Regions from separate parts of the Ramlibacter sp. G4-7 genome, predicted to be linked through region 2. Evidence: predicted binding sites of a transcription regulator. Region 2 holds the regulator's gene; the other holds the start of a gene.

Region 1 (4,786 bases), on a different contig from region 2:
CGTCGCCGCGGCAGCGGCGGGTGCCGCCGCTTCGGCAGCGGCAGGCGCGGTGGCGGGCGTGGCCGGCGCCTGGGCGACAGCGGCGACGCTGCCGGCCAGCAGACCCAGGCCGATGGCCAGGGATGCGAGAAGTTTCCTCATGTCAGTGCTCTCTTTGAAGATGAAATGCTCAGAGCGCTTCCTTGCCGGTCTCGCCGGTGCGGATGCGGACAACTTGCTCCAGGTCGTACACGAAGACCTTTCCGTCGCCGATCTTGCCGGTGCGGGCCGCGCCTTCGACGGCTTCGATGACGCGTTCCACCAGGTCGTCCGACACCGCCGCCTCGATCTTCACCTTGGGCAGGAAGTCGACGACGTACTCCGCGCCGCGGTACAGCTCGGTGTGGCCCTTCTGGCGGCCGAAGCCCTTGACCTCGGTGACGGTGATGCCCTGCACGCCGATGCCCGAGAGCGACTCGCGGACCTCGTCGAGCTTGAAGGGTTTGATGATGGCGGTGACGAGTTTCATGCTGGCTCCTTTGGAAGGGCGGGGATCAGAAGCTGTGCGTGTACTTCACGCCGACGACCGCGCCTGACTTGCCCATGAACTTGCCGTTCACCGGGCTGGCGTAGAAGCTGCGGTCGGCATCCGTGTCGACGTAGGCCAGCGAGGCGGAGAAGCCATTGCCGAAGTCCTTGCCGAGCGTGAGCGACCAGTCGGTGTAGCTCGCGACGCCCAGGTTGTGCACGCGCTGGTGGCCGATGTGCGGGGCGAGCGTGAGGCCCCATACCGGCAGCTCGAAGCTGGCGGACAGGTCGAGGTAGCCGCTCCCCTTCGTCTTCTCGTTGGTGGCGAAGTTGAAGTTGCCGAACAGGTTGGTCAGCGAGTGCGAGTACTTCAGGGTCGCCGGGCCGAAGGTGCCGGCGATGTAGGCCTCGAGGGTGTTGGCGTTCTTGAAGAGACCGCCGCCGCCTGCGTCGGCCAGGTTGTTGCCGGGATACCAGTACTGCAGCAGGCCGACGTCCAGGCCCACGGGGCCGGCGGTGAATTTGTAGCCGCCGTAGATGTCCACTTCCACCGGGCCGTCGATGCCGGTCCTCGGCGCGATTTCCCCCGTGTCCTCGATCCACTTGATGGTCGACGCCCAGGTGCCGATATAGAAGCCGCTCTTGTGCGCGAAGTCGGCGCCGCCCTGCAGCGCAGGCTTCAGCCGGGTCTGGGAGATGCCGCGGTAGCGGTAGTCGCTCACCACGCCGACGTTGGCCGACAGCGTGTAGTCGGGTTCGGGCGCTGCGGGTGCCGTCTGCGTCTGCGCCATCAGGGCGCCGGAGGCGACCAGGCTGGACAACAGGACGACGCTTTTGAGTTTCTTCACGAGGTGCTCCGTGGGTTTGTTGATGGTCTGCACGGATCGGTTAGCAGGAGGCGTGCCATCCTTCAACTTCAGGGGAAATGCGCCTACGTCCTGCCGGCGCGAACCGTTAAGGGGCGCAACGGGACACCGCAGCGCGCTTTTCCGCACCGGCACGGTGCAATCGCCGCATTGCAGTCGTCCATGCACTGGAAACGGGAGGAGCCGCGCAGTGAGCCTTTGTTTGGTGCAAAGCCGCGCCCTGCTCGGGCTGGAGGCTGCCGCCGTGACCGTGGAAGTGCACATCGCCAACGGCTTGCCGAACTTCTTCCTGGTCGGGCTGGCGGACACGGAGGTCAAGGAAGCCCGTGAGCGGGTGCGTTCGGCCCTGCTGAACTGCGGGCTGGACTTCCCGCACAACAAGCGCATCACGGTCAACCTCGCGCCCGCGGACCTGCCGAAGGACGGCGGGCGCTTCGACCTGCCGATCGCGCTGGGCATCCTGGCAGCCAGCGGGCAGGTCGATGCGGCGCGCCTCGCCGACCATGAGTTCGCCGGCGAGCTGTCCTTGTCAGGGGAGCTGCGGCCGGTGCGCGGCGCGCTCGCGACCAGCATGGCCTTGCAGGCGGCCGGCACGCGCTCGCGCCTGGTGTTGCCGCCGGGCAGCGCGGAGGAGGCGGCACTGGTGCCGGGAGCACAGGTGCTGCGCGCCAGGCACCTGCTGGACGTGGTCGCGCAGTTCCAGCCACCCGTGGCCGGGGAGCCGGCGCCCGAGCCTGGCGACGGTTGGACACGGCTGGCGGCGAGCGCGCCGGGTGCCGCCGCGTCCTATCCGGACCTCGCGGACGTGAAGGGGCAGGCCGGCGCCCGCCGCGCGCTGGAGATCGCGGCGGCCGGCGGGCACAGCCTGCTGCTGGTCGGACCGCCAGGCGCGGGCAAATCGATGCTGGCGCAGCGCCTTGCGGGCCTGCTGCCGCCGATGGAGGTGCAGGAGGCCCTGGAGAGCGCCGCGCTCGCGAGCCTGGCGGGCCGCTTCGCGCTGGAGCACTGGGCCCAGCGCCCGACCTGCGCGCCGCACCATTCCGCCAGCGCCGTCGCCCTGGTGGGCGGCGGCTCCCCGCCGCGGCCCGGCGAGATCTCGCTGGCGCACCATGGCGTGCTGTTCCTGGATGAACTGCCCGAGTTCCCGCGTGCGGCGCTCGAGGCCTTGCGCGAGCCGCTGGAGACGGGGCGCATCACCATCGCGCGCGCGGCGCGGCGCAGCGAGTTCCCCAGCCGCTTCCAGCTGGTGGCGGCGATGAACCCCTGCCCCTGCGGCTGGCTGGGGTCGGCGCGGCCGTGCCGCTGCTCGCCGGACCAGGTGGCGCGCTACCAGGGGCGCATCAGCGGACCCTTGCTCGACCGCATCGACCTGCACGTGGAGGTCCCCGCCATGCAGGCCGCAGAACTGCTGGAAGCACCCGCGGGCGAAGCGACTTGCGCGGTGCAGGCGCGCTGCATCGCGGCGCGCGACCGTGCGCACGCGCGGCAAGGCAAGGCCAACCAGTCCCTGCACGGCGCGGAGCTCGATGCGCATGCGGCCTTGTCGAATGCGGCGGTGGAGTTCCTGCGCCTGGCGTCCGCCCGGCTGCAGTGGAGCGCGCGCTCCACGCACCGCGTGCTGAAGGTGGCCCGCACGGTCGCGGACCTGGCGGCCTCGGCGGCTGTGGAGGTCGTGCACCTGGCGGAGGCGGTGCAGTACCGGCGCGCCCTGCCTTCCATCCACTAGGCACTAGGCGGGCTCGTAGCCCGTCTCGTCCCGCCGCCGGGCACGCGTCGGCCAGGGCGCCTGGATCCGGCCCCAGCCCTCCGCGCCCGCCTCGACGAGCATCGCCTCGGTGCGCGCCCGCAGCCTGCGGACCTCGACGCTGAGCCAGGCGACAGCGATGGCGGCCACGCCTTGCAGGACCAGCAAGACCAGGTTGCGGTCGAGGAGGTCGGCCGCCATGCCGAAGACGAGGGAGGCCAGGGGAAAGAACACCAGGCCGTGGGAGAGCACGCGCGCGAATGCCTGCGACCACGGGGGCACCGGGTCGTGCACGCTGCGGTCCACATGGGTGAACAGCTGCGCGCCCAGGAGCGCGTAATACACGCGCGAGCGCGTTTCCTGCGTTCCCCCAGCCGCCAGCTGCAGGACCTTGGCGACCAGGCGCTCTTCGCGGCGCACGCCGTGGAACAGGCAGGTCATGACGGCGAGGGTCGCCACGGCGGCGAGGCACGATCCGGTCTCGCTCGTCCACGGCGCACCGGTGCAAGCCTGCACCTTGCCCAGGACCAGCTGGAAGGCGGCCCCGAACTGCGCCAGGCCCACCGCGATCGCTGCGGTGAAAAGCCAATGGGCCCGCTGCGAGGCCTGCGTCGCGTTCCTCTGCAGCACGTCGTAAAAGCTGGATTGCATCTCGCACCTCCGCCGTGATGGTGTTCCTCGCGGCTGGCGGCGCGCATCTCCCGAACGGGGCGGCGTCGCGTGCATACACTCTCCCCCATGACCTCGACCGTAGGGCACGAACGTTCCCGCGTCCTCTGGCTGTCGCTCGCGCAACTGATCACCTGGGGCAGCGTCTTCTACACCTTCGCGCTGCTGCTCGCTCCCGTGGAGCGGGAACTGGGCCTGACGCGCGCGCAGTCTTCGCTGGCTTTCAGCCTCGCCCTGCTGGCCGAGGGCGTGTTCGCCTTTCCAGTGGGGCGCTGGATCGACCGCGGCCACGAGCGTGCGGTCATGACGGGCGGTTCGCTGCTGGTGGCCGGCTGCCTGGCCGCGCACGCATTCATCCAGTCGGCCGCGGCCTTCTATGGGGTGTGGCTGCTGCTCGGCGCCGCCCTCGCGGCCACGCTCTACACGCCCGTGTTTGCCGTGGTCACGCGGCGCTACCCGCAGGACTTCCGCCGCGCCATCATCACCATGACCTTCCTCGGCGGACTGGCCAGCACGGTGTTCATCCCGGCCTCGGCCTGGCTGATCGCGCACCTGGGCTGGCGCCGTGCGCTGCTGGTGCTGGCCGCGATCCACCTGCTCGTGTGCGTGCCGCTGCATGCGGCCTGGCTGCGCGATGCGCCACCCGCCGCCGTCGCTCCTGCGCGCGGCGGAGTGCATTCGCCGCGCACCCTCCTGCGCAGCGCTCCCTTCCTCCTGATCGCGATGTTCGTGGTCGGCATGATGGCGATCACGGCGGCCATCCCGCCGCACCTCATCAGCCTGTTGCGCGAGAGCGGCTTGCCGGAAGCCTGGGTCATCGCGATCCCCGCGTCGATCGGCGTGATGCAGGTGTTCGGCCGCCTGCTGCTCTATTTCTTCGAACACCGCTTCGACCTGCACGTCGCCAACCGGCTGATCCCCTTTCTTATTCCGCTGGCGCTGGCCGCACTGGTCGCCGGTGCGGCGTCACCGATGGCAGGTCTGCTGTTCGTGCTGCTCT
Region 2 (3,562 bases):
CCACATCGGCACCCGGCGCGACTCCTTCAGGCGCATGCGCGTGGGCAGCTTGGGATCGGGCACCAGGACCCAGCCGGTCCACCCCGCGTAGTTGCGCTTCCAGTGGGACGCGAGCTGGGTGAAGAAGTCGCCGGCGTGCTCCATCTGTGCCTGCTCGCGCCCGCCCCGGCCGTGCCCCGCGACACCAGCCACCTCGATGCGCTCGCCGTAGGGCGGGTTGAGCAGCATGACGCCGGGCGTCTCGCTCGGCGGCATGCGCTGCAGGGCGTCGCCGCCGCGCAGCTGCACCGCGTGCGCGACGCCGGCGCGTTCGGCGTTGCGCTGCGCGAAGTCGACCATGCGGAAGGCCACGTCGCTGCCGAACACCGGCGCCGTCGGCGCGCGCCGCGCCGCAAGGGCCTCGGCCTTCAGCGCCTGCCAGTCGCTTGCCGCGTGCGGCTTCAGCCGCTCGAAGCCGAAGCGGCGCAGCAGGCCGGGCGCGATGTTGCAGGCGACCTGGGCCGCTTCGATGGCGATGGTGCCGCTGCCGCAGCAAGGGTCGTACAGCGGCACGGTCGCGTCCCAGCCGCTGGCCGCGATCATCGCCGCGGCCAGCGTTTCCTTCAGCGGCGCCTCGCCCTTGTCCTCGCGCCAGCCGCGCTTGAACAGCGGCTCGCCCGAGGTGTCGATGTAGAGCGTGACGTCCTCGGCCGCCAGGTGCGCGAAGATGCGCGCCACCGGCCGGTGCGTGTCGACGTCGGGGCGCACGCCGCCGTGCGCGCGGAAGCGGTCGGCGACGGCGTCCTTGATGCGCAGCGCGGCGAAGTTGAGGCTTTTCAGCGGGCTCTGGTGCGAGGTGAGTTCGATCTTGAAGCTGTCGCGCGCCGTGAACCACTCTTCCCACGCGACGGCGCTGGCCACCTCGTAGAGCTCCTGCTCGCCCCGGTAAGGCTGGTGCGCGAGTTCGACCAGCACACGCTGCGCCAGGCGGCTGTGCAGGTTGAGCTTCATCACCTCGGTCCAGGTCGCCAGCAACTGCACGCCGCCGCGGGCCGTGCGCAGGTCGCGGCCGCCCTCGCCGCAGATGCGCGCGACCTCGTCGCGCAAATACATTTCCACCCCGCCGGCGCAGGGCAGGAACAGTCTCAGGTCTTTCACAATTCCTTCCGCAGGTTGGCTGGCGCGATCCGCAGCGCTTCACGGTATTTCGCAACGGTCCGGCGCGCGCACTCGATGCCCTGCTCCCGGAGCATCTCGGAGATCTGGCTGTCCGACAGCGGCTTCTTGTTGCTCTCGGCCGCGACGAACTGCTTGATCAGCGCGCGCACGGCGGTGCTCGAGGCGTTGCCGCCCGTCTCGGTGCCGAGCGCGGAGCCGAAGAAGTACTTCAGCTCGAAGGTGCCGTAGGGCGTGGCCATGTACTTGGCGGTGGTGACGCGCGAGATGGTCGACTCGTGCAGGCCGAGTTCGTCCGCGATCTCCCGCAGCACCAGCGGCCGCATCGCCAGCTCGCCGTGGATGAAGAAATTGCGCTGCCGCTCGACGATGGCGCCGGACACGCGCAGGATGGTGTCGAAGCGCTGCTGGATGTTCTTGATGAACCAGCGCGCCTCCTGCAGCCGCTGCTGCAGCGCCTGGTGGCCTTCGCCGCGGTGGGCCTTGAGCGCGCCGGCGTAGACGTCGTGCACGCGCAGGCGCGGCATCACGTCCGGATTGAGCTGCACGCGGAAATTGGCGCGCGCGCCGCGCCCGACCTGGGTGACGATCACGTCCGGGATGACGATGTTGCGTTCGACGTCGATGAAGCGGCGGCCCGGTTTGGGCTCCAGCCGGGTGATCATGGCGATGGCCGACTTCACCTGCGCGTCGGTGCCGCCGCACAGCTGCGCCAGGCGCTTCACGTCGCGCTTGGCGAGCAGGTCGATCGGCTGCTGGCACACCTTGATCGCGATGGGGCACACCTCGTCGGCGGGCCGCGCGTCCTGCAGCACCCGCAGCTGCAGCATCAGGCACTCGGCCAGGTTGCGCGCGCCCACGCCGGGCGGATCCAGGTTCTGCAGCAGGTGCAGCGCCACCGTGAAGCGGTGCACCAGCTCCTCGTGCTGCTCCAGGTCGTCCGGCGCCAGGCTGGCGGCGATTTCCTCCAGCGTGTCCTCGAGGTAGCCGTCGTCGTTGAGCGACTCGATCAGGTAGCGCAGCGCCACGCGGTCGACCTCGGACTGGCGCAGGGCGAGCGCCTGCCGGTGCAGCCAGGACTGCAGCGACTCGTTGCCGCGCGCCAGCTCCGTCGCGTCGACCTCGTCGTCCTCGCCCGTGTTGTTGCGGCGCGCGGCCTGGGCTTCGCCGCCCCACTCGCCGTCGTCGGGCACCGTCTCGGTGGTGCCGTCGCCCTCCCAGTTGGGGGCGTTGTCCTCGCCGTACTCGGGCGCGTCCGCCTCGGCGGGTGCCGACGCAGCGCTGGTCTCCGCGCCCACGGCGCTGCCTTCGTAGGCCGACTCGGCGTCGCCGTCGTCGTTGGCGCGCGCGTCGGAAGCAGCGGGGCCGAACTCCTCGGGCCCCTCCTCCACCTGCACTTCCAGGAAGGGGTTGTCGTCCAGCATCTGCTGGATCTCCTGGCTCAGCTCCAGCGTGGACAGCTGCAACAGCCGGATCGACTGCTGCAGCTGGGGCGTCAACGCGAGGTGCTGCGAGACGCGCAGCGAAAGTCCCTGCTTCATACGGACAGCGGAATTGCTTCCTGCCTCACATCCGGAAGTGCTCGCCGAGGTAGACCCGGCGCACGTCTGCGTTGTTGACGATGTCCGCCGGCGTGCCCTGCGCCAGCACCCGGCCCTCGCTGATGATGTAGGCGTGGTCGCAGATGCCCAGCGTCTCGCGCACGTTGTGGTCGGTGATCAGCACGCCGATGCCGCGCGACTTGAGGAAGCCGATGATGCGCTGGATCTCGATGACCGCAATCGGGTCGATGCCGGCGAAAGGCTCGTCCAGCAGGATGAAGCGCGGCTGCGTGGCCAGCGCCCGCGCGATCTCCACGCGCCGCCGCTCGCCGCCCGACAGGGCCACGGCCGGCGAATCGCGCAGGTGGTCCACCCGCAGGTCCTGCAGCAGGCGCGTGAGGCGCTTTTCGATCTCCTCGCGCGACAGGGCCTGGCCCTGCGCATCGCGCTGCAACTCCAGCACGGCGCGCACGTTGTCCTGCACGTTGAGCTTGCGGAAGATGGACGCTTCCTGCGGCAGGTAGGACAGGCCCAGGCGCGAACGCCGGTGGATGGGCATGTGCTCCACGGCCCGGCCGTCGATGGCGATCTCGCCGCCGTCGGCGCGCACCAGGCCGACGATCATGTAGAAGGACGTCGTCTTGCCCGCGCCGTTGGGCCCCAGCAGGCCCACGACCTCGCCCTTGGCGACCGACACGGACACGTCCTGCACGACCTTGCGGCCGCTGTAGGACTTCTGCAGGTGGCGCGCTTCCAGCCGGCTCTCGGTCTCCGTGGCCGGCGGCGCGTGCACCGTTTCCGCATCTCCCATCAGCGCGACTCCGGGGCGAGGCTGCTCGCCGGCCGCGCCCGCGCCGATGCCGCGG

The links. The regulator sigma-54, encoded in region 2, starts transcription at its own class of promoters, with help from an activator protein. The targets are predictions, from matches to a motif close to TGGCANGNAANCTGCTTT.
Region 1: AC3EGR_RS04930 (TorF family putative porin) is a predicted target of sigma-54. The motif match lies at 1,396-1,413, and genes of this name have one in related genera.

The regions. Positions count from the first base shown of each region.
Region 1 covers NZ_JBYNTT010000003.1:24-4,809, forward strand. The annotation lists gene glnK (P-II family nitrogen regulator) at 170-508, opposite strand; gene AC3EGR_RS04930 (TorF family putative porin) at 534-1,355, opposite strand; gene AC3EGR_RS04935 (YifB family Mg chelatase-like AAA ATPase) at 1,564-3,099, shown strand; gene AC3EGR_RS04940 (hypothetical protein) at 3,103-3,768, opposite strand; gene AC3EGR_RS04945 (MFS transporter) at 3,856-4,786, shown strand, end outside.
Region 2 covers NZ_JBYNTT010000031.1:50-3,611, reverse strand. The annotation lists gene AC3EGR_RS24875 (THUMP domain-containing class I SAM-dependent RNA methyltransferase) at 1-1,137, opposite strand, end outside; gene AC3EGR_RS24870 (RNA polymerase factor sigma-54) at 1,134-2,696, opposite strand; gene lptB (LPS export ABC transporter ATP-binding protein) at 2,722-3,507, opposite strand.